3 regions of the Micromonospora pisi genome follow, and region 3 is predicted to be linked to each of the others. Evidence: riboswitches for the same ligand, from Rfam matches in the RefSeq annotation. Region 3 holds a riboswitch; each other region holds the start of a gene.
What was found. A riboswitch is a leader RNA that binds a small molecule or an ion and turns the genes downstream of it on or off. The one in region 3 is predicted to bind cobalamin.
Positions count from the first base shown of each region.

Region 1 (6,804 bases), 7.3 Mb from region 3:
CCGGGTCTTCGGCTACGACGCCTTCCGGGGCAGCCAGCAGGAGATCATCGACCAGGTCGTCGGCGGCGGCGACGCGCTCGTGCTGATGCCGACCGGCGGCGGCAAGTCACTCTGCTACCAGATCCCGGCACTGGTCCGCGACGGCGTCGCGGTGGTCGTCTCGCCACTGATCGCACTGATGCAGGACCAGGTCGACGCCCTCACCAACCTCGGGGTACGCGCCGGGTTCCTCAACTCCACCCAGGATCTCGCCGCCCGGCGGCGGGTCGAGTCGGCCTTCCTCGCGGGCGAGATCGACTTGCTCTACCTGGCGCCGGAGGCACTGGGCTCCGGCGCGACCATCAGTCTGCTGGACCGGGGCACGATCGCCCTGTTCGCCATCGACGAGGCGCACTGCGTGGCCCAGTGGGGCCACGACTTCCGCCCCGACTACCTGGCCCTGTCGATGCTGCACGAACGGTGGCCGGACGTACCCCGGATCGCCCTGACCGCCACCGCGACCCCGGCCACGCACGCCGAGATCGCGACCCGACTCAACCTGCGCGACGCCCGCCACTTCGTGGCGAACTTCGACCGGCCGAACATCCAGTACCGGATCGTGGCGAAGCAGGAGCCCCGCCGGCAACTGCTCGACCTGCTGCGCAACGAGCACCCCGGGGACGCCGGCATCGTCTACTGCCTCTCCCGTGCCTCGGTGGACAAGATCGCCGAGTTTCTGGTCGCCAACGGCATCAACGCGCTGCCGTACCACGCGGGGCTGGACGCGTCGACCCGGGCCGCGAACCAGAAGCGGTTCCTGCGCGAGGACGGCCTGGTGATGGTCGCCACGATCGCGTTCGGCATGGGGATCGACAAGCCGGACGTACGCTTCGTCGCCCATCTCGACCTGCCGAAGTCGGTCGAGGGCTACTACCAGGAGACCGGTCGGGCCGGCCGGGACGGGCTGCCGTCCACCGCCTGGCTGGCGTACGGGCTCCAGGACGTGGTGCAGCAGCGCAAGATGATCGACAGTTCGGAGGGGGACCTGACGCACCGTCGGATGCTCGCCGGGCACCTCGACGCGATGCTGGCCCTCTGCGAGACGGTCGAGTGCCGACGGGTCGGGCTGCTCGCCTACTTCGGCCAGCACAGCGACCCGTGCGGCAACTGCGACACCTGCCTCACCCCGCCGCAGTCCTGGGACGCGACGATCCCGGCCCAGAAGCTGCTCTCCACCGTGCTGCGCCTGCACCGCGAACGGAATCAGAAGTTCGGCGCCGGACAGTCGATCGACATCCTGCTCGGCAAGAAGACGGAAAAGGTCGCGCAGTACGGGCACGACTCGCTCACCGTCTTCGGTATCGGCGGTGAACTGCGCGAGGCCGAGTGGCGCGCGGTGGTCCGCCAACTCCTGGCCCAGGGCCTGCTCGCGGTCCAGGGTGAGTACGGCACCCTGGTCCTCACCGAGACCAGCGCGGAGGTGCTGGGCCGGCAGCGGACGGTGATGATGCGGCGGGAGCCGGAGCGGTCCACCTCCCGTGCCGCCAGGCCGCGCGGCGCGGCCGCGACGGTCGAGCTGCCGCCGGGCGCCGAGCCGGTGTTCGAGCGGCTCCGGGCCTGGCGCGCGGCGACCGCGAAGGACCAGGGCGTGCCGGCGTACGTGATCTTCCACGACGCGACGCTGCGTCAGATCGCGACCGAGGTCCCGTCGTCCCTGTCCAAGCTGGGCGGGGTCAGCGGCGTCGGCGAGAACAAGCTGGCCAAGTACGGCCAGCAGATCCTGGACACCCTGGCGAACGACTGAGCGGCTCAGCCCAGCGGATCCCCCGACCGGCGCAGATTCCACCGTCCGGCACCACCCCTGAGCACGGTCCCGGTCAGCGGGGCGATGTCGATACGCCAGAACGAGGCGGGCGTCGCCGCGATCGCGTTGACGACCAGGGCACGGATCACCATCGGATGGGTGACGGCGATGACCGTACGGGCGGTGCCGGGAAGTTCCCGCAGCCAGGTCCCGGTCCGGGCGAGCAGGTCGTCGAGGCTCTCGCCGCCGTGTGGCGCGGCCGCCGGGTCGGTCAGCCAGGCCGCGACCGCGTCCGGCTCGTCGGCGGCGACCTCGTCGAGGGTACGCCCCGACCAGCGACCGAGATCCCCGTCACGCAACCCGTCGTCGGTGACGGGAGTCAGCCCGAGCGCGGTGGCGGTCTGCGCGCAGCGGCGGGCGGGGGCGCAGCGCACCTCGTCGTGGCGGGGCAGGTTCGCGGCGGCGGCGCTGGCGGCGGCGAGCCCGTGCGGGTCCAGCGGCTCGTCCAGGGGAAACGCCGCCCGGCGTACCGCCGGGGTGGGCGCGTGGGAGACGAGGACCAGTCGGATCGTCACCGCTGCGTCGACCTGCTTTCGATCCGGGTGCCGGGTCACGCCGGGACCGCCGGTGCGCGGGGCATGTGGGGCCGCAGGTTGACACCCCGGCGCCGCCGCCCGTAGCGTCCCGACCACAGCGTGACGGTGGGAGGAAGCCGGTGGGAACCCGGCACGGTCGCGCCACTGTAACCGGTCCCCGGATAACGGCGGCTCCCGGAAGTCAGACCCTCCACCGTCACGGACGCCGCTATGGGACGCGTGATCCCGAGGAGGTTTGCCATGGCAAACGTATCCGTATCCGCACTGCCGACGCCGACCGCCGTACCGGCGCCGACGCCGATCCCGCTCCGCCAGATCCTGCCCTGGGCGATCTTCGGTGCGGTGCTCGCCGTCGTGCTGCTCTACTTCGTCGGCGCGGAGCAGGGTGTGACCTCCGTCTTCTCCGGTGAGTCGGTGCACGAGTTCGTCCACGACGGACGCCACCTGCTCGGTTTCCCCTGTCACTAGCAGCGGGCGGACCAAGATGCTCTCCGCTCGTTCGCTGCTGATCCGTGGGATGCTGGTCGGCCTCGCCGCCGGTGTCGCCGCCTACCTGTTCGCCACCCTCTTCGGTGAGGGCCCGGTCGGGCAGGCGATCGATTTCGAGTCCGCGCAGGGTGCCGCCGCACACGCGGCGGCGCACGCGGCCGACGCCGGGGCACACACCGACGCGGCCGAGCCCGAACTGGTCAGCCGTCTCGTGCAGAGCACGATCGGGTTGGCCACCGCCGCACTCGTGTACGGGGTGGCGCTCGGTGGCCTGTTCGCACTCGCGTTCGCGATCGCGTACGGCCGGATCGGTCGGTTCACCCCGCGTGCGACCGCCGCTCTGGTCGCCCTCGGCGGCTTCGTGACGGTCGCTCTCGTCCCGTTCCTGAAATACCCGGCGAACCCGCCGGCCACGGGTAACCCGGACACCCTCGACCAGCGGACCGTCCTGTACTTCCTGATGATCGTGATCGGGGTGGCTGCCGGGCTGCTCGCCCTGCACCTCGGCCGGTGGCTCCAACCCCGGTACGGCGCGTGGAACGCGACCCTGCTCGCGGTGGGGGCGTACGCGGTCTTCATCACCGTCGTGCAGTTCTCACTGCCGACGATCAACGAGGTGCCGGACGGCTTCCCCGCCCTGGTGCTGTGGGAGTTCCGGCTCGCGTCACTCGGCACCCAGTTCGTCACCTGGGCCACCCTCGGGTTGCTCTTCGGCGCGCTCACCGAACGCCGGGTCCGCGCCAGCGCCACCCGACGGGTGGGCGAGACGGTCCCGGCCTGACGGGTCCGGCACGCGACAGCGCACGACCACCTCCGCTCGGCGGGCTCCACGCCCGTCGAGCGGTGGCCGTCGCCGCCGCTGCCGCCCCGCCGGTCAGCGCCGGCTGTGGACCGGGTTCGGGGTGTGTGGCAGCTTGCCGAGCTGCCGCCACTCGGTCTCGGCCACCTCGACCCCGTAGTGCTTCGCGGCGGCCTTGATGTTGGCGAACGCCTGCTCCCGCTCGGCGTCCGTCACGCCCTGTACCTGGTCGAACCGGGCCACCGCGTTACGTACGTGGGACGCGTCGACCATGGGTTCCTTGCGTTTTGTCGGGAACGCGAAGACCGTGTCTGGTAGTTCCCGCTTCTGCTTGCTACCGAGGGTGCCGTGCTCCTCGTGCGGCTTCCAGGTGGTTTTCATGCTGTTTCCCTACCCCGACCGGGGCGGGATACACCGGTTCAGTGGCTGCGGTGTTCGCCGCCGTCGGCATCGGTGGGCAGCTTGCCGAGGACCTTGTCGATGATGTGGATCCGGGCGTTGACGGCCCGGTAGTCGGCGCAGAGGGTGCCCGCCTGGCCCGCCACCCGGGCCATCGTGCCGCTGGCGGTGACCTCGACCGGGGTGCCGTCCAGGGTGGTCACCCGGCCGGCGGCCACCAGCTCGGCCAGCGGGTGGGACCCGTCCACGATGTGCGCCTTGAGCAAGGCGCGCAGGTCGTCCTTGCGCTCGATGAAGAGCTCGTCGAGGGTGTCCTCGGAGAACTTGCCGCCGAACGCGTCGTCGGTCGGGGCGAGAATGGTCAGCCCCGTCATGCCGCGCAGTTCGGGCGCGAGTCCCGAGGCCCGCAGCGCCGCCTCGAACCGGGTGAGGACGGGGATCCACTGCAGCGCCACGTCGACCGGTTCACCGGCGAGCGACGCCGGATTGCCGGGGTCGGTGCCGGCGGGCAGCACGTCGCAGAGTGGACCGGTCACCCCGACGGGTGCCGGTGCGGCCTGGGTGGCGCCCCGCTCACCGTGGTCGGTGCCCGTACATCCGGTCGCGACGAGCGCCAGGAGCAGTGCCGCGACGGCGAGGCCCGGTGCGGTGCGGGACCGGCGGGTGCCGGGGAGGGTCGATGGGTGGTACGGAGCGGATGGCTCGGACACGGTCTCAGCCCTTCGGATCCGGTCGTACCGACGGACCGGGCACGGGGCCCGGCCCGCCGGTACGAGGGTGCCGGTGGTGATCGGTGCGTTACGGGTCCTAGCTGGTCAGAGCAGCGCGCACTGGCCCGATCGGGGCCCCTGCACGGTGTTGCGGAGGCCGAGGCTGATCGGCGCCGGGCTGTTGCCGGCGCAGCTCAGCGGGCCGTTGACGGTGTTCCCGGCGACCAGGGGCAGGTCGGCGCCGGTGGCGTTGGCCGCCAGGGTGACCGGACCGGAGACCGTGACGTCGACCAGGGCGATCGCGCCGCTGGTGCCGGTGACCGACACCGGACCGCGCACCGTGCTGTCGGCCAGGAAGACCCCGGCGGCGCCGGTGGCGCTGACCGGGCCACTGATGGTCGTACCGGTGGCGATCAGGGTGGCGCCCGGCCGGACCGTGACCGGGCCGTTCACGGTGGCACCGGCGAGGCAGGTGACGCCGGAGACGACCAGCGGCCCGTTGTGCCGGCTCGGGCCGCTCGGGTAGACCCGCTCGGCACCGACGAGTTCCTCGGTGCCCTGGGCGTCGAGCAGCAGCGGGATCAGGCCCCGCTCCGGCTGGGCCAGCGGTACGACGTACCCGTCGGCGGTCTTGACGACCTTCCAGCCGTGCGCCCGTATGCGCTGCGCGACCGTGAAGCCCACCCCACCGGGACCGTCGGTACGGGCCCCGTTGTACTGCTCCTCGGTGAGCTTGTACGCGCACGGCGCGTTCTCCAGGATCTGGTCCTCGGTCGGCGCGTTCGCCGGTGGCGGGGCCTCTCCCGGGTGCGGCGCCGGGTGCGCCGGGATCAGGTGCGAGCCACGGAAGACGATCCGGCTGCTGTTCGACGCCTGGAACGTGATCGCCTCGGTCCGGGCCTGCTTGATCGCGTTCAGGTTGGCCCGGTGGTAGTCGAGGAACTCGTTGAACGTCCAGAGTGCGGAGAACGTCTTGCGCCGCCGGTTGTTCGCCGTGTTGCCCTCGTCCGGGCGGGTGGCGCCACCCGAGCTGCGCAGTTCGAGCAGCGAGTTGACCACGTTCTTCAGGCCGAGGGTGTTGCGCAGGATGGTCTCCTCGCCCAGCCCCACGTTGCCCCCGCCGTTGCACCCGTACGGGCACGGCCACCAGCCGTCCTTGGCGCCGTGTTCGTACATGTGGCCCTCGATCATGTGCTGCGACTCGTTGAAGATCGAGGTGGCCACGTTCTGGTGACGCGGCGGCAGCATCGGCAGGTCACCGGCGCTGGAGTTGCCGAACTCGTGCCCGTCGTAGCCGGCCACCGGCCGGTACTCGCGCAGCATCTGCACGAAGGAGAGGGTCTCCGGCTGACGGATCAGGGAGTAGTCGCGGTTGAGGTCCTGACCGGTGGAGTTGCCCCGGGTGTTGGCCGCCCGGCCGTCGCCGTTGATGGTCGGGACGATCAGCACGGTGGTGTGCGACAACAGGTCCTTCGTCCGCGCGTCGTCGCTGAAGGCCAGCTGGCGGGCCATGATCAGGCAGGCTTCGCGGTCGCCGGGTTCGTTGCCGTGCACGTTGCAGTTGACCGAGAGCGGCGAGGTGGCTGCCACCTCGGCCGGGGTGGCCGGCGGAGTGGGGTAGCCGATGACGAACATGTTGATCGGGCGGCCGAGCACGGTTCGGCCGATCTCGACGATCCGGACCCGCTCACTGCGCTCGTCGATCGCCGCGGTGTAGGCGTACTCGTCGACGTCGCTGGTGTACTGCGCGGCCTTGGTGGTCTCCCACTGGGTACGCAGGTTCTGGCCGGGTACCGCCGGGTCGCCCCAGGGCGCGGTGGTGGTGCCGGAGACCGGCAACGAGTACGGCTGCTCGGTGGTGCCGAGGCGGGCGCGTACCCGCCACTGGAACCGGTCGCCGGGGTTGAAGCCGGCGTCGGCGAAGGTCGGCTTCTCGTTGTTGATCTGACGGTTGGGGCGCCAGACACCGACGATGGTCGCCGGACCGGTGGCGGTGCCGGCGTCGTCCACGAGGGTGCGTTCGATCTG
Region 1 is NZ_RBKT01000001.1:609,185-615,988, forward strand. It holds gene recQ (DNA helicase RecQ) at 1-1,783, shown strand, start outside; gene BDK92_RS02545 (histidine phosphatase family protein) at 1,789-2,358, opposite strand; adenosylcobalamin (AdoCbl) riboswitch at 2,478-2,580, shown strand; gene BDK92_RS02550 (CbtB domain-containing protein) at 2,620-2,847, shown strand; gene BDK92_RS02555 (CbtA family protein) at 2,864-3,649, shown strand; gene BDK92_RS02560 (DUF6582 domain-containing protein) at 3,743-4,048, opposite strand; gene BDK92_RS02565 (fasciclin domain-containing protein) at 4,087-4,776, opposite strand; gene BDK92_RS02570 (M14 family zinc carboxypeptidase) at 4,882-6,804, opposite strand, start outside.
Region 1: it holds a riboswitch for cobalamin, as region 3 does, so the genes downstream of both, BDK92_RS02550 (CbtB domain-containing protein) here and cobN (cobaltochelatase subunit CobN) in region 3, are expected to answer to the same signal.

Region 2 (6,804 bases), 4.0 Mb from region 3:
GCGCCACAACTCGCTGCCGTCGCGTACGGAACGGGCCACCAGCTCGCGCCCGCTCGGGATCAACGCCACGTCCCCGTCGAGCACCGCCTCGGTCGGGTCCAGCAGCGGAACCGGCACCGGCTCGTCCCCGTCCACCAGCCACCCCCGACTGGTCCCGGCGCTGGTGGTACGCATCCCCGGACAGTTCGACGCGCCGTTGCCGCAGCCGAGCGGAACCAACCCCAACTCCGGGCCGGCGTCCTCGGGTCGCCACCGCCGGACCAGATCGCCGGTCTCCACGTCGTGGAACTCCACCGTCTGAGGGGCCGCGCAGGCGTCGACCGTGGCGAGTTGACCGCCGCTGGTGGTGAGCGCACCGGCCCGGCAGGCGCCGTCGATGTCGACCCGCCACAACTGCTCGCCGTCGGCCAGGTCCAGGGCACGCAGACCGGAACCGCCGATCACCACCAGCACAGTCCGCCCGCTGCGGCCGTTGGCCAGGATCAGGCCGACGGGGGTGTAGTTGACGCTGGCCCCGGTGCGGCGCCCGTCGTACCCGTGCCCCGGCGGCGGGCCGTCGGCCCGCCACCTGATCCGGCCGGTACGGGCGTCCTGCGCGACCAGATCCCCGTCCGACCAGCGGCTGACCACGGTGGTGCCGCTGGCCACGATGCCGATCAGCTCCGCCGGCCAGCGCCGGTACGACCAGTACGGGGTACGTCGGGTCCGGGCGTCGACCGGCTGATCGGCCCGGACCTGCCGGGTGGTGGCGTAGATCCGCAGCCGGCCGTCCACGATCAGCGGGGCCGCGGCGAGCGTGCCGACCACGCCGGTTGCCGCGCTGACCGGGGGCGGGTAATCGGCGCGGGCGGGGGTGAGCACCTCGGCGGGCGAGAGGACCCGGTACACGATCACGGCGACCGCCGCGACGACCAGCAGCGCCGCGATCGCGGCGGCGGCCGGCCGGCGCCGCAACAGCCCACCGCCGCGGGATCGCATCGAGCACCTCCGTCAGCGACCCTACCGAGCCTGTGCGGACCGGAGCCTGGCAGGTCAGGCAGCAGCGGCCGGGCCGCCCCGGTGCTCCGGGGCATCGGCGGCGACCGCCGCGGCCAGGTCGGCGAGGTCACGACGCAACACGCCCTCGACGGTACGGGCGGCCAGTCCCCCGAAGACCAGCGCCAGCAGCCGCCCGTACGGGGCGGTGACCGACCCTTCCTGCACGACGCTCACCGCCGTCCGACCGGCCCGTCGACGCCGCCGTCCTTCGATCGGGGTGAAGGTGTACGCGGTCCGGTATTCCACGCCGATGCCGGCGGAGGTGACCGTGAGCCGGTGGGGTGGGACGGCTTCCTCGACCCGGAACTCCTCGGCCAGTTCGGTTCCGTCCGGCAGCCGGTGCCCTTCCCGCCAGGTGCTGCCGACCCGGAGCGGGCCTGGGGTGAGCACTTCGATCCCGGTGACCGTGGAGAGCCAGCCGGCCCGGCCGGGCAGGTCGGTGAAGACCCGCCACAACTCGTCCGCGGGCGCGTCCACCACCCGGGTCACCGCCACCGTCGCCATCGCACCTCCCGGACGCCCCCGTCGTTCCGAGCCTTCACCGTACGGCGACGGGGTGCGCCGCACGCGAAGATTGGCCGACGGCGAGGAGAACGTGACGCTGGTGACACCGAAAGGTGATATCCGGGGGCCGAGAATCACATACAACCGCATGGCCATGGGAAACGAGTTTGTTTTGCCGCCCGCCCAGCAATACGGGATTCGAGTGCATGTCTACGTGCATAGGTTCGACACGAACCCGAGCAGAGTGTTGTTGCTCACGGTGGCAACGGTCGCCGCCGGGCTTGTGGCTCGGCTCATAGTCGACCGCACCCTGCTACCCGAAAGTAGCGGCATATATTTCCGCCGTTGCCGGTCGGGATGGGCGCTCCGCGCTGCGGGGCGGCGACGCGGGCGGCGGCGAACCCCAGATCCGATCATTCGAATCCATTGCGGGCAGGAACATTATCTTGAACAGAACTCCGTCGGTTCTTCTCGTGCACGGCGCCTGGCACGGGCCCTGGGTCTGGCAGTCGCTCGTCGAGCAGCTCCCGGACATCGACATCCACACCGTCGCATTGCCCAGTAGTGGCAACGACCCCGCCGCCCTCGGGGACCTCTACGACGACGCGGCCGTGGTCAAGGCCGCCGTCGCCGCCATCGACGGCCCGGTCGTGGTCGTCGCCCACTCCTACGCTGGCGCTCCGGTCACAGAGGCGCTCAGTGCCGCGGAGAACGTACTCCGGATTGTTTATCTCGCTGCTTTCCAATTGGATGTCGGCGATTCGCTGTTCTCCAGCGCCGGCGGCGTTGCTCCGCCCTGGTGGGAGGTGCACGAGCAGGCGGAACTGAAGGGCAAGGGTCACATCAAGGCGTCGCAGCCCCGCGAGGTCTTCTATGGCGATGTCGACCCGGAAATCGCAGAACAGGCAGTTGCGCAACTCGGACTCCAGGGGTGGGCCTCGACGCAGCAGCCGTTGACCCGGGCGGCGTGGCAGACCATTCCCAGCACCTACATCATCTGCGAGGCCGACAACGCCATCCCGCCCTTCGTCCAGGAGCTCATGGCGAAGCGGGCCGAGCGGGTGTTGAGGATGAACTCCTCGCACTCGCCGTTCCTTTCTCAGCCTGCCGAACTGGCCGCGCTGATCCGGGCGGAGCTTTCTGCCTGACGCACGCGGCGCGATGGTGTGGCGGTGGCCGGGAACAACCCGGCCCACCGCTGCTCCAATCCGGAATTCATGGCGGGGTTCGTCCCGGGGTCGTCGGGTGCCGCTAGGGTGCGCGGTGGCACAAACGTTGCGAGGTGCCCCGCGCGAGCGGGGAGAATCGGGAAGCCGGTGTGAATCCGGCACGGGCCCGCCGCGGTGACCGGGGAGTTGCCACCCACGCGTACCAGACGCAGCCACTGGCCTTGACGGGCTGGGAAGGCGGGTGACCAGCGTAGATCCAGGAGTCCGAAGACCGGCCTCGCGTCACCGGCCCCGTCAGGGGCACGAGCGCAGCGGGAGCCTGCCTTGAACACCGGACTCTACGAGACCATCCACCGCCGCCGGGACGTACGTGCCCAGTTCACCGGGGCGCCGATCCCCGACGAGACGTTGGACCGGATCCTGACGGCGGCGCACGCCGCACCGAGCGTCGGTCTCTCCCAGCCCTGGGACTTCATCCTGGTCCGCGATCGTGAGCTGCGGCAGGAGTTCCACCGGCACGTGGAGCGGGAGCGGGACACCTTCGCGGCCACTCTCGACGGTGCGGCGGCGGAACGCTTCGCCCGGATCAAGATCGATGGCGTACGTGAGTCGACGTTGTCGGTCGTGGTCACGTACGACCCGGAGCGGGGTGGGCCGGCCGTGCTGGGTCGCCACGCGATCGCCGACGCCGGCCTCTACTCGGTCTGTCTGGCGATCCAAAACCTGTGGCTGGCCGCGACCGCCGAGCAACTCGGGGTCGGTTGGGTCTCGTTCTACCGGGAGCCGTTCCTGCGCGATCTGCTCGGCATCCCGGCCACCATCCGCCCGGTGGCGTGGCTCTGCCTCGGCCCGGTCACCCATCTGGAGCAGACGCCGGACCTGGAGCGGCACGGCTGGCGCCAGCGACGTCCGGTGACCGAGGCGATCCACCACGATCGGTGGAGCGCCGGTTGACCCACTGCGGGACCGGGCGTCATCGAGGGGCCACCACCCGACGCGCGCTCGGATGTGCCGGCCGCGACCGGTACGCCCGTGCGCGCGTCGCCCTCCGGGGCGGTTTCCTCAGCCCAGCGGCTTGGCCCCGGTCACGACCACATCGTGATCACGAACAGGAAGTCGCCCCGGGCGCCTGGGGCGTCCACAGCGTCGAACCACGCCCCAGGCGCGGATGTCCGGGACGAGCCGTAAGCCCTGTCGACTCACCCCCGGTCACCGGAGTTTGCAGACGGTAGCGGGCATACCTCGCCTGACACGTTCCTCACATTCAATGGCTACAGTCCCGGCGTGCCGTCCACCCCCACACGTCGCATCCTTTCCGTACTCCCGCTTCTGGCCCTGCTGACGTTGAGCGCCTCCGGTGCCGGCGCCCATCCCACGTTCAGTGCGGCGCCGACCACCACAGGCCAACCGAGCCCGTCCGACCCGCCCCCGGTCAGCGCATCGGCAACGCCGTCAGGGACGCTGCCGGTGGCGGGAAGCCCCGCGCCGAAGAGCTTGGCCTGGTACCTCGCCCAGGTGCCGGACTTCCCCGAGGCGCCGCCACCGCAGCGGGTGCAACTGCCCAAGGACGGCTCGGCCCCGTTCTGGTTCCGGGTGCCGACCGACCAGAAGGTCGCGTTCATCACCATCGATGACGGCGGGCTGGCCCGTCCTCCAGCGGTTGTCGACTTCATCCGGGAGGCGCACATCCCGGTCACGATGTTCCTGAACTCCCCGGCTGCGGCCGAGCACACGCCCTATTTCAAGCAGATCGAGGCGGCCGGCGGAGTGGTGGAGAACCACACGATCACCCACACGTCGTTGAAGGGCAGGCCGTATGCCTTCCAGAAGCACGAGATCTGCGGGGCGGCGGACAAGCTGGAGCAGTTGTTCGGCAAACGGCCCACACTGTTCCGCCCACCGTTCGGCAACCGTGACGCGACCACGCTGAAGGCCGCGTACGACTGCGGCATGAAGGCGGTCTTCCACTGGACCGAGACCGTCAACGAGGGGATCGTGCGCTATCAGACCCCGACGAAGGTGGTGAAGCCCGGCGAGGTGCTGCTGATGCACTTCCGGCCGGCGCTCATGGACGACCTCCTGGCGGCGCTGAAGGCAATCCACCGTTCCGGGCTCACTCCGGTGCTGCTGGAGGATTACGTCGGCTGACGGACTCGACCAACCCAACGAAGATCTGCTGGTTATGAGCTGCAATTCGGGTCCGACTGCGGTAATTCCGGAGCTGCGATCATTGGTACGGGATGTCTACGCCGGCGGAGCGCAGTTTCGTCTCGACCAGCGTGGTCAGTCGGGACATGACCGGTGCCTGGTCTTCGCCATGGTGGTTGAGCAGGCCGTATCGAATGGCGTCAGTGCGGGCCTGGAGGCTGTTCGGGATCGCGAGCAACGCGGGGTTGGCGAGGAAACGGTCGGCTACGGCGGTCGCGAGTTCCTCGATGCGGGGATCGTCGGGTTCCCAGTCCTTGGCGGCCCAGCATTGCTTGGTCAAGGCGACGAACCGGGTGTCGTTGAGGGCGTGCTCGGCCCCGGTGAGAAAGTCGTCGAAGCCGTCGGGGACCAGGGCCCTGGCCAACACCATGCCCTCGCGGTTGGCGGCCACCTCGTCTGGGGTGAAGCCGAGGTCGGCGGCCCGGTCCAGCAGCGCGCAGGCCCGGTCAGGCAACAGGTCCCAATCTCTGTTGGCCACCCGGTCCAGCAAGTCGCGGCGCGCGGCCAGTTCCTCGATCCGCTCGGTCAGCCGCCGTTTGACCTCGGCCAGGTTGGCGGCGAACCGCTGCGGATCGGCGCTGAGCAGGGCGCCGATCTCGGACAGCGGTACGCCGGACTCGGCCAGCGTCCGGGCCTGGACCAGCCGCAGCAGGTCGGACGACCCGTAGCGGCGATAGCCGGAACTGTCACGGGGCGGTTCGTCGACCAGGCCGAGCCGGTGGTAGTGGCGGATGGTCTTGATCGTGACGCCGACGAAGGCCGCCGCCTTGCCGATCGTGACGCCGCGGGTCATGGTCGTCAGCGGCTTTCGCGGGTGAGGGCGGCGAGTTCGCGGGTGGCCTTGGCGATGGCGCGGAAATCCTTGCGCACGATCGTGCCGTGGTTGCTGGCGACCTTCGCGCTTATCGTGAGGTTCGGGTTGCGGGCGAGCACCGGGTTGAGGGTGGTGCGCATCTTTTCTTGCCAATCCTCCTTGCTCCCCAGGGACTCCCCGGAGGCGACCACGTACCGGACCGGGACGGTCAGGCTGTCCAGGACCGGTTCGAGGGCGGCGTGGATTATGTGGGCCTCGATGTTGATCTCGGCGTGCTGTTCGGCACTCATCCGCGCGGCGTTGCCGACGAGGCGCACTATCGGCAACAACCACCGGGCCTTACGGAATCCCCGACGGATGTATTCGTGGCCGGCATCGTCGGTCCAGCCGGACGGATAAGGGCCGTCGACCCCGACCACGCCGGCGACGCGGCCCGGATTCCGAGCGGCCCAGACCACCCCGAGCAACGCGCCGTAGGACCAGCCCACCAAAAGCGGCCGCTCCACCCCCCTGGCTTTCAGGACAGCGTCGAGATCCCGGACGCACGCCTCGAAGGAGTAGTCCGCTGACGTCTTCGATCGGCCACGAGCCCGCTCGTCGTAGGTGATGTGTCGCCACCCCGACCCCAGGTCGTTGATGACGGGCCGCCAGTGCCGCCGGCTGGCGTAGGAACCGTTCAGGTAAACCACGGGGGTACCTGTCCCGCCGGTGTCGGTCACGGCCAGGGCGGTGTCTTCCACCGGCAACATTCCACTCCAGGCCGCGTAAGTCGCGTTCGGGTTCGTCATGCCAACAGCGTCGACCTTGACCCAAGGTCAAGGTCAAGACGGAGCCGGCAACAAGCCGGAATCCGAGCCCTCGGTGGGCGCACTGTCGCCACCCTCAGGAGCTAAAAGTCCTGGCCAGATGTGCTGCTGCCCCGCCGCTCCATCGCGGTCGCGCAGGCCATCCCCGTCTTCCAAGCCGCCCAGGACACCCGTCGCCACGCTGGAATCGGCTCAACGAAGAAGCCTGCCGGACTTCACCCCGACGACGAACGCCGCCCACCCGGCCCGTCCCACCGTCAGGACC
Region 2 is NZ_RBKT01000001.1:3,876,470-3,883,273, forward strand. It holds gene BDK92_RS16270 (outer membrane protein assembly factor BamB family protein) at 1-978, opposite strand, end outside; gene BDK92_RS16275 (SRPBCC family protein) at 1,033-1,542, opposite strand; gene BDK92_RS16280 (alpha/beta hydrolase) at 1,989-2,690, shown strand; cobalamin riboswitch at 2,806-3,005, shown strand; gene bluB (5,6-dimethylbenzimidazole synthase) at 3,036-3,665, shown strand; gene BDK92_RS16290 (polysaccharide deacetylase family protein) at 3,996-4,859, shown strand; gene BDK92_RS16295 (MerR family transcriptional regulator) at 4,939-5,712, opposite strand; gene BDK92_RS16300 (alpha/beta fold hydrolase) at 5,718-6,521, opposite strand; gene BDK92_RS16305 (DUF397 domain-containing protein) at 6,732-6,804, opposite strand, start outside.
Region 2: it holds a riboswitch for cobalamin, as region 3 does, so the genes downstream of both, bluB (5,6-dimethylbenzimidazole synthase) here and cobN (cobaltochelatase subunit CobN) in region 3, are expected to answer to the same signal.

Region 3 (6,804 bases):
GTGCCGAGATCGGGTACGACGACGGTGCGCCACGGAGTGATGTTGATCTCGTGGGCGCCGGCCCGTGCCGCCGCCTCGAGGACGTCGACCTGCGCCAGGGTGAGCCGGCCGAGCGGCACCATCAGGGCCAGCGCCAGCCGCCCGTCGATCTGGGCGATCCGCCCGACCGGTGGCCGCGTCGGTGCGGGCGCGTCGGCGAGACCACCAGGTGATCCGACAAACGCCGGGTCGAGTGCGCTACGCAGCCGGTGCGCCACCCGCGGTACGCCGTCGTCGAGTTCGGTCAGCCGCCAGGCGGTGCCGCCCTGCGCCGTGTACTCGGCGAGGAAGGCGCGCGCGGCCCGCAGGGCGGTGCCCGCACCGGCCGCCGGAGGCAGCCGTACGCCCGTGTCGGTGCCGCCCAGCAGCACCGCGAGGGTGTCCGACGCCACGGCGAACAGGCCCACGTCCGCACCGAAACCGGTCACGTCACCACGGCCGTCGTCGACCGTGAACAGGAACCGGCCGGGGAGTTCGGCGAGCGCCGGATCGGCACACAACCCCTGGTCAAGCTCGTCCACCAGGGTACGGAGATCGAACCGTCCACCCTCGGCTCTGCCGCTGAGTGTGGAAGCGATGACGTTGCGTACGCGCTCGTGGGTCTCCGACGGCAACAGACCCGCGGCCCAGAGCCGGGCGGCCAGTTCCCGCTCCGCGCCCGCCGGCAGACCCCGGAGCTGGACATTGCCACGCGAGGTCAGCTCCAGCCCGCCATCGCCCAGTTCGGACGCGGCGGCAGCCAGCGCGGCCAGTTGATCGGCGTGCAGCCGCCCACCGGGCACCCGGACCCGGGCCAGGTTGCCGTCAGCGGCGACATGTACGCGCAGCGCCCCCGGACAGGCGTCCGGCGCCGACCGCCCTCGTGGTGACCACACCCGGCGGATACTACGGCCTGGGCAGGCCCAGCCGACCGGCACGCCGGCCGCCGCACCAGCACCCCGGTCGGGCATGGCTTGACGAACCGGGGTCCGACTCGTGAGAGTGGGAGCCGCTGAAACGCGGCGACAGGTGGAGGAAGCCGGTGTGATCCCGGCGCGGTCCCGCCACTGTTACCGGGGAGCGGACCCCGACATGGTCACGGCCCACACGGGCGGGAAGACCGGGGCGAGCGACGATCCGGGAGCCAGGAGACTCCAGGTCACCGCGCGGCAGGGAACGGACCCGAGGGGCCCGCGCCCGGCCGCAACCGACAAACCCGGGGCGCGGACCCCGAGGGAGGAACCACCATGTCACGCCACGCCCTGCGCGGTGCCCGATGATCCTGCTCCTCTCCACCTCGGACACCGACCTGCTCAGCGCCCGGGCCAGTGGCGCCGACTTCCGGCTCGCCAACCCGGCCCGTACCTCGGTCGAGGAGCTGCCAGCCCTGCTCGACGGCGTCGACCTGGTGGTCGTACGCATCCTCGGCGGCTACCGGGCCTGGGAGGAAGGGCTCGACGCGCTCCTCGCCGGGACGCTGCCGGTCGTACTCCTCGGCGGTGAGCAGGCACCCGACGCGGAGCTGATGCGCCGCTCGACCGTGCCCGCCGGGGTGGCCGCGGAAGCGCACACCTACCTCGCGCACGGGGGCCCGGCCAACCTCACCGAGCTGCACCGGTTCCTCTCCGACACGATCCTGCTCACCGGCTACGGCTTCGCCCCGCCGGTCGCGACGCCGGAGTGGGGGCGGCTGGAGCGCGAGTCCCGCCAGACCGACGGCCCGGTGATCGCGGTGCTCTACTACCGGGCCCACCACGTTGCCGGCAACACCGCCTTCGTCGAGACGCTCTGCACCGCCATCGAGGACGCCGGCGGCCGGCCGCTGCCGGTCTACTGCGCCTCGCTGCGCAGCCCCGCGCCCGCCCTGCTGGAAACCCTCGGCGAGGCGGACGCGCTGGTCGTGACCGTGCTCGCCGCTGGCGGCACCCGTCCGGCCGAGGTCGGTGCCGGTGGCGACGACGAGGCCTGGGACGTGGGCGCGCTCGCCGCCCTCGACGTGCCGATCCTGCAGGGGCTCTGCCTGACCAGCAGCCGTGCCGTCTGGGCCGACAACGACGACGGCCTCTCCCCGCTCGACACCGCCACCCAGGTCGCCATCCCCGAGTTCGACGGCCGGATCATCACCGTGCCGTTCTCCTTCAAGGAGATCGACGCCGACGGGCTCACCGTCTATGTCGCGGACCCGGAGCGTTCCGCCCGGGTCGCGGGCATCGCGGTCCGGCACGGTGTGCTCCGGCACACCCCACCGGAGCAGCGCCGGATCGTGCTGATGCTGTCGGCGTACCCGACCAAGCACGCCCGGATCGGCAACGCCGTCGGCCTCGACACCCCGGCCAGTGTGGTCCGGCTGCTCACCGCGATGCGCGAGCAGGGGTACGACATCGGCCCCGCCGACGGCCCGGACGCCTTCCCCGGCGTCAGCGCCGGTGACGGCGACGCCCTGGTGCACGGGCTGATCGCCGCCGGTGGACAGGACCTCGACTGGCTCACCGAGGAACAGCTCGAAGGCAACCCGATCCGGATCCCGGCCCGCCGCTACCGGGCCTGGTACGCCACCCTCCCGGCCGAGTTGCGCGAGGAGATGGAACGGCACTGGGGCCCGCCCCCGGGTGAACTCTTCGTCGACACCTCCCGCGACCCCGACGGTGAGATCGTGCTCGCGGCGCTCCGGTCCGGCAACACGGTCGTGATGGTCCAGCCGCCGCGCGGCTTCGGCGAGAACCCGGTCGCCATCTACCACGACCCGGACCTGCCGCCGAGCCACCACTACCTGGCCGCGTACCGGTGGCTGGCCGACGAGTTCGGCGCGCACGCGGTGGTGCACGTCGGCAAGCACGGCAACCTGGAGTGGCTGCCCGGCAAGACGCTCGGCATGTCGGCCGCCTGCGGACCCGACGCCGCCCTCGGCGACCTGCCCCTGATCTACCCGTTCCTGGTCAACGACCCCGGCGAGGGCACCCAGGCGAAGCGGCGCGCGCACGCCACCCTGGTCGACCACCTGATCCCGCCGATGGCCCGCGCCGACAGCTACGGCGACATCGCCCGACTGGAGCAGCTTCTCGACGAGCACTCCAACATCGCCGCCCTGGACCCGGCGAAACTGCCGGCGATCCGGGCCCAGATCTGGACCCTGATCCAGGCCGCCAAGCTCGACCACGACCTCGGCCTCGAAGACCGGCCGCACGACGCCGAGTTCGACGAGTTCATCCTGCACGTCGACGGCTGGCTCTGCGAGATCAAGGACGTGCAGATCCGCGACGGGCTGCACGTGCTCGGGGTGGCGCCGAGTGGGCAGAACCGGGTCGACCTGGTGCTGGCCATGCTCCGGGCCCGGCAGATGTGGGCCGGACAGGTCGCCGCGCTACCCGGTCTGCGTGAGGCCCTCGGCCTCATCGAGGACGGCAGCGCCGCCCGCGGCGAGGTGGACCGGATCGAGGAGACCGCCCGCGCGCTGGTACTGGCGATGGAGGAACAGGACTGGGCGCCCGGGGTGGCGGCCGAGGTGTGCGCGGCCGTCCTCGGTGCCCCGGAGACCGGTCAGGTAGCGGCGGCCGGCGACCCGGCGGTCGACCACGCGCAGGTGACCCGGGTGTTGGAGTTCGCCGCCACCGAGATCGTGCCCCGGCTGGCCCGGACCACCGACGAACTCACCGCCGTGCTGCACGCGCTCGACGGCGGCTACGTGCCCGCCGGCCCGAGCGGGTCGCCGCTACGCGGCCTGGTCAACGTCCTGCCCACCGGCCGCAACTTCTACTCCGTCGACCCGAAGGCGGTGCCGAGCCGGCTGGCCTGGGAGACCGGGCAGGCGATGGCGGACTCGTTGCTGGCCCGCTACCGGGCCGACACCGGCGAGTGGCCGCGTTCGGTCGGGCTCTCCATGTGGGGCACCAGCGCCATGCGTACCGCCGGTGACGACATCGCCGAGGTGCTCGCGCTGCTCGGCGTACGGCCCCGCTGGGACGAGGCGTCCCGTCGGGTCACCGGGCTGGAACCGGTCGACCTGGCCGAACTGGGCCGGCCCCGGATCGACGTGACGATGCGGATCAGCGGCTTCTTCCGGGACGCGTTCCCGCACGTGGTGGCCCTGCTCGACGACGCCGTACGGCTGGTCGCCGCACTGGACGAGCCGGCCGAGTCGAACTACGTACGGGCGCACGCCCTGGCCGACCAGGCGGAGCACGGTGACGAGCGGCGCTCCACGATGCGGATCTTCGGCTCGAAGCCCGGTGCGTACGGGGCCGGGCTGCTGCCGCTGATCGACAGCCGGAACTGGCGTGACGACGCAGACCTGGCCGAGGTGTACGCGGTCTGGGGCGGGTACGCGTACGGCCGTGGCGTGGACGGGGTCGCGGCGCGTACCGACATGGAGACGGCGTACAAGCGGATCGCGGTCGCGGTGAAGAACACCGACACCCGGGAACACGACATCGCCGACTCCGACGACTACTTCCAGTACCACGGCGGCATGATCGCCACGGTGCGCGCGCTCACCGGTAAGGCACCGGCGGCGTACATCGGGGACAGCACCCGGCCGGACGCGGTGCGTACCCGTACGTTGAGCGAGGAGACGGCCCGGATCTTCCGCGCCCGGGTGGTGAACCCGCGCTGGCTCGCCGCGATGCGCCGGCACGGCTACAAGGGCGCGTTCGAACTAGCCGCGACGGTCGACTACCTGTTCGGCTACGACGCCACCGCCGGCGTCGTCGCCGACTGGATGTACGAGAAACTGGCCGAGACGTACGTCCTCGACCCGGAGAACCAGAAGTTCCTCACCGAGTCGAACCCGTGGGCGTTGCACGGCATCACCGAGCGGTTGCTGGAGGCGGCCGACCGGCAGCTCTGGGAGCACCCGGAGCAGGCCACCCTCGACGCGCTGCGCGAACTGTACGTCCAGACCGAGGGCGACCTCGAGGACGACGGCTCCGAGTAGCCCACCTCCCGAAGGAAGGGCCCCTTGTTATCGCCAGGCGATAACAAGGGGCCCTTCCTTACACCGTCACCAGGTGACGGGGAGGGATTCGAGAGTGCGTACGGCCATGCCCTGACGGAAGCGGAGTTCGTCGGCGGGCACCGCGACCCGCACGTTCGGCAGACGCCGGAGCAGTCCGCGCAGCGCCTCCTGGAGCTCCATCCGGGCGAGCTGCGCGCCGAGGCAGTGGTGGATGCCCGCGCCGAAGCCGAGATGCGGGTTCTCCGGGCGGGACAGGTCGAGCCGGTCCGGCGCGGCGAAGGCGGCCGGGTCGCGGTTGGCCGCGACGAACGCCGGTAGCACCGCCGACCCGGCCGGCAACGTCACCCCGCTCAGCTCCACCTCCTCGGTGGTGACCCGGGGCAGCATCACGCCGGTCTCGCCGAGCTGGATGAAACGGGTCAGCTCCTCGACCGCGGCCGGGATCGTGTCCAGGTCGGCGCGGAGCCGGTCGAACTCCTCGGGGTGGTGCAGCAGGGTCAGCAGGAACATGTTGATCTGGTTGGTGGTGGTCTCGTGCCCGCCGATCAGGACGCCGACGCAGACCGAGACGAGTTCCCGCTCGGTGAGCTTGTCCTCGTCGTCGCTGGCGCTGATCAGCGCGGTGATCAGGTCGTCGCCCGGTTCGGCGCGCTTGGCGTCGATCATCGACGCGAAGCTGTCGAACGCCGCCTGGGTTCCCTCCGGGTCCCGGCTCCAGTCACCCATCATCGTGTCCGACCAGGTCTTGCAGAGATACCGCAGGTGGTCCGGTACGCCGAGCAGTTCGCTGATCACCGCGATCGGGAACGGCGTCGAGAAGTGCCGCGCGAGGTCGACCGGCCGGGGCCGGGCCTCGACGTCGTCGAGCAGTTCGTCGACGAGCTTCGTCACCCACGGTCGTAGCTGCTCGACCCGACGCGGAGTGAACGCGCGGGCGACCAGCCGACGCATCCGGGTGTGGTCCGGCGGGTCCATCCCGATCAACGATTCGGTCTCCAGCACGCCGAGTTCCTTCGGCGGCCCACCGGGCCCGACGGCGGCGGCCCGACTGAACCGGGCATCGGTGAGCACCCGGCGCACGTCGGCGTACCGGCTCACCAACCAGGCCGGGCTGCCGTCGGGCATGGTCACCGGCGTGACCGGGCGGTGTTCGCGCAACTCGGCGAGCTGCGGCGAGGGGTGGAAGATCGTCGGCGGTGCGGCGAACGGGTACGGGAGCGGGGTCTGCGCTTCGGTCATCGGTACCTGCCCTGGGAGTCGGTAGCGGATAGGGAGACTGCGGGCAGCTCAGGGCGGTGCGCCGACCCGTCCCCGGGCGGCCAGCCGGGCCAGCGCCGGGACCAGATCGGCCGGTGCGGGGCGGGCCCGGATGGCGTCACGCAACCGGTGCGCCGCGTCCGTCCACCTCCGGTGGTGCAGCAGGTCGGTGAGTCGGTCCCGGATCGCCGACCCGTCCACCGCCGGTCCGTCCAGGTAGCCGCCGGCACCGGTCGCGGCGAGTCGCGCCGCGTTGAAATGCTGGTCGCTGACCTGGGGGAGCACGAGTTGCGGCACGCCGAGCGCGGCGGCGGTCATGGTGGTGCCGGCGCCGCCCTGGTGCACCAGCGCCCGGCAGGTCGGCAGCACCAGGTGCAGGGCCAGCGGCGCCGCCGCCAGCCGTACGTTCGGCGGCGGCTCGCCGAGCTGGTCACGTTGCCCGGCGTCGAGCGCGACCACCACCTCCAGGTCGAGCGCGGCGAGTGCCGCCACCACCTGCGGCGCACCGACGAACCCGGTCAGTTCCGCGCCCGCCATCATGGTTCCCCAGGTGACACAGATCCGGGCCGGCCTCCCGG
Region 3 is NZ_RBKT01000001.1:7,868,719-7,875,522, forward strand. It holds gene cobG (precorrin-3B synthase) at 1-914, opposite strand, end outside; cobalamin riboswitch at 1,052-1,172, shown strand; gene cobN (cobaltochelatase subunit CobN) at 1,295-4,948, shown strand; gene BDK92_RS33735 (cytochrome P450) at 5,015-6,208, opposite strand; gene BDK92_RS33740 (nucleotide disphospho-sugar-binding domain-containing protein) at 6,257-6,804, opposite strand, start outside.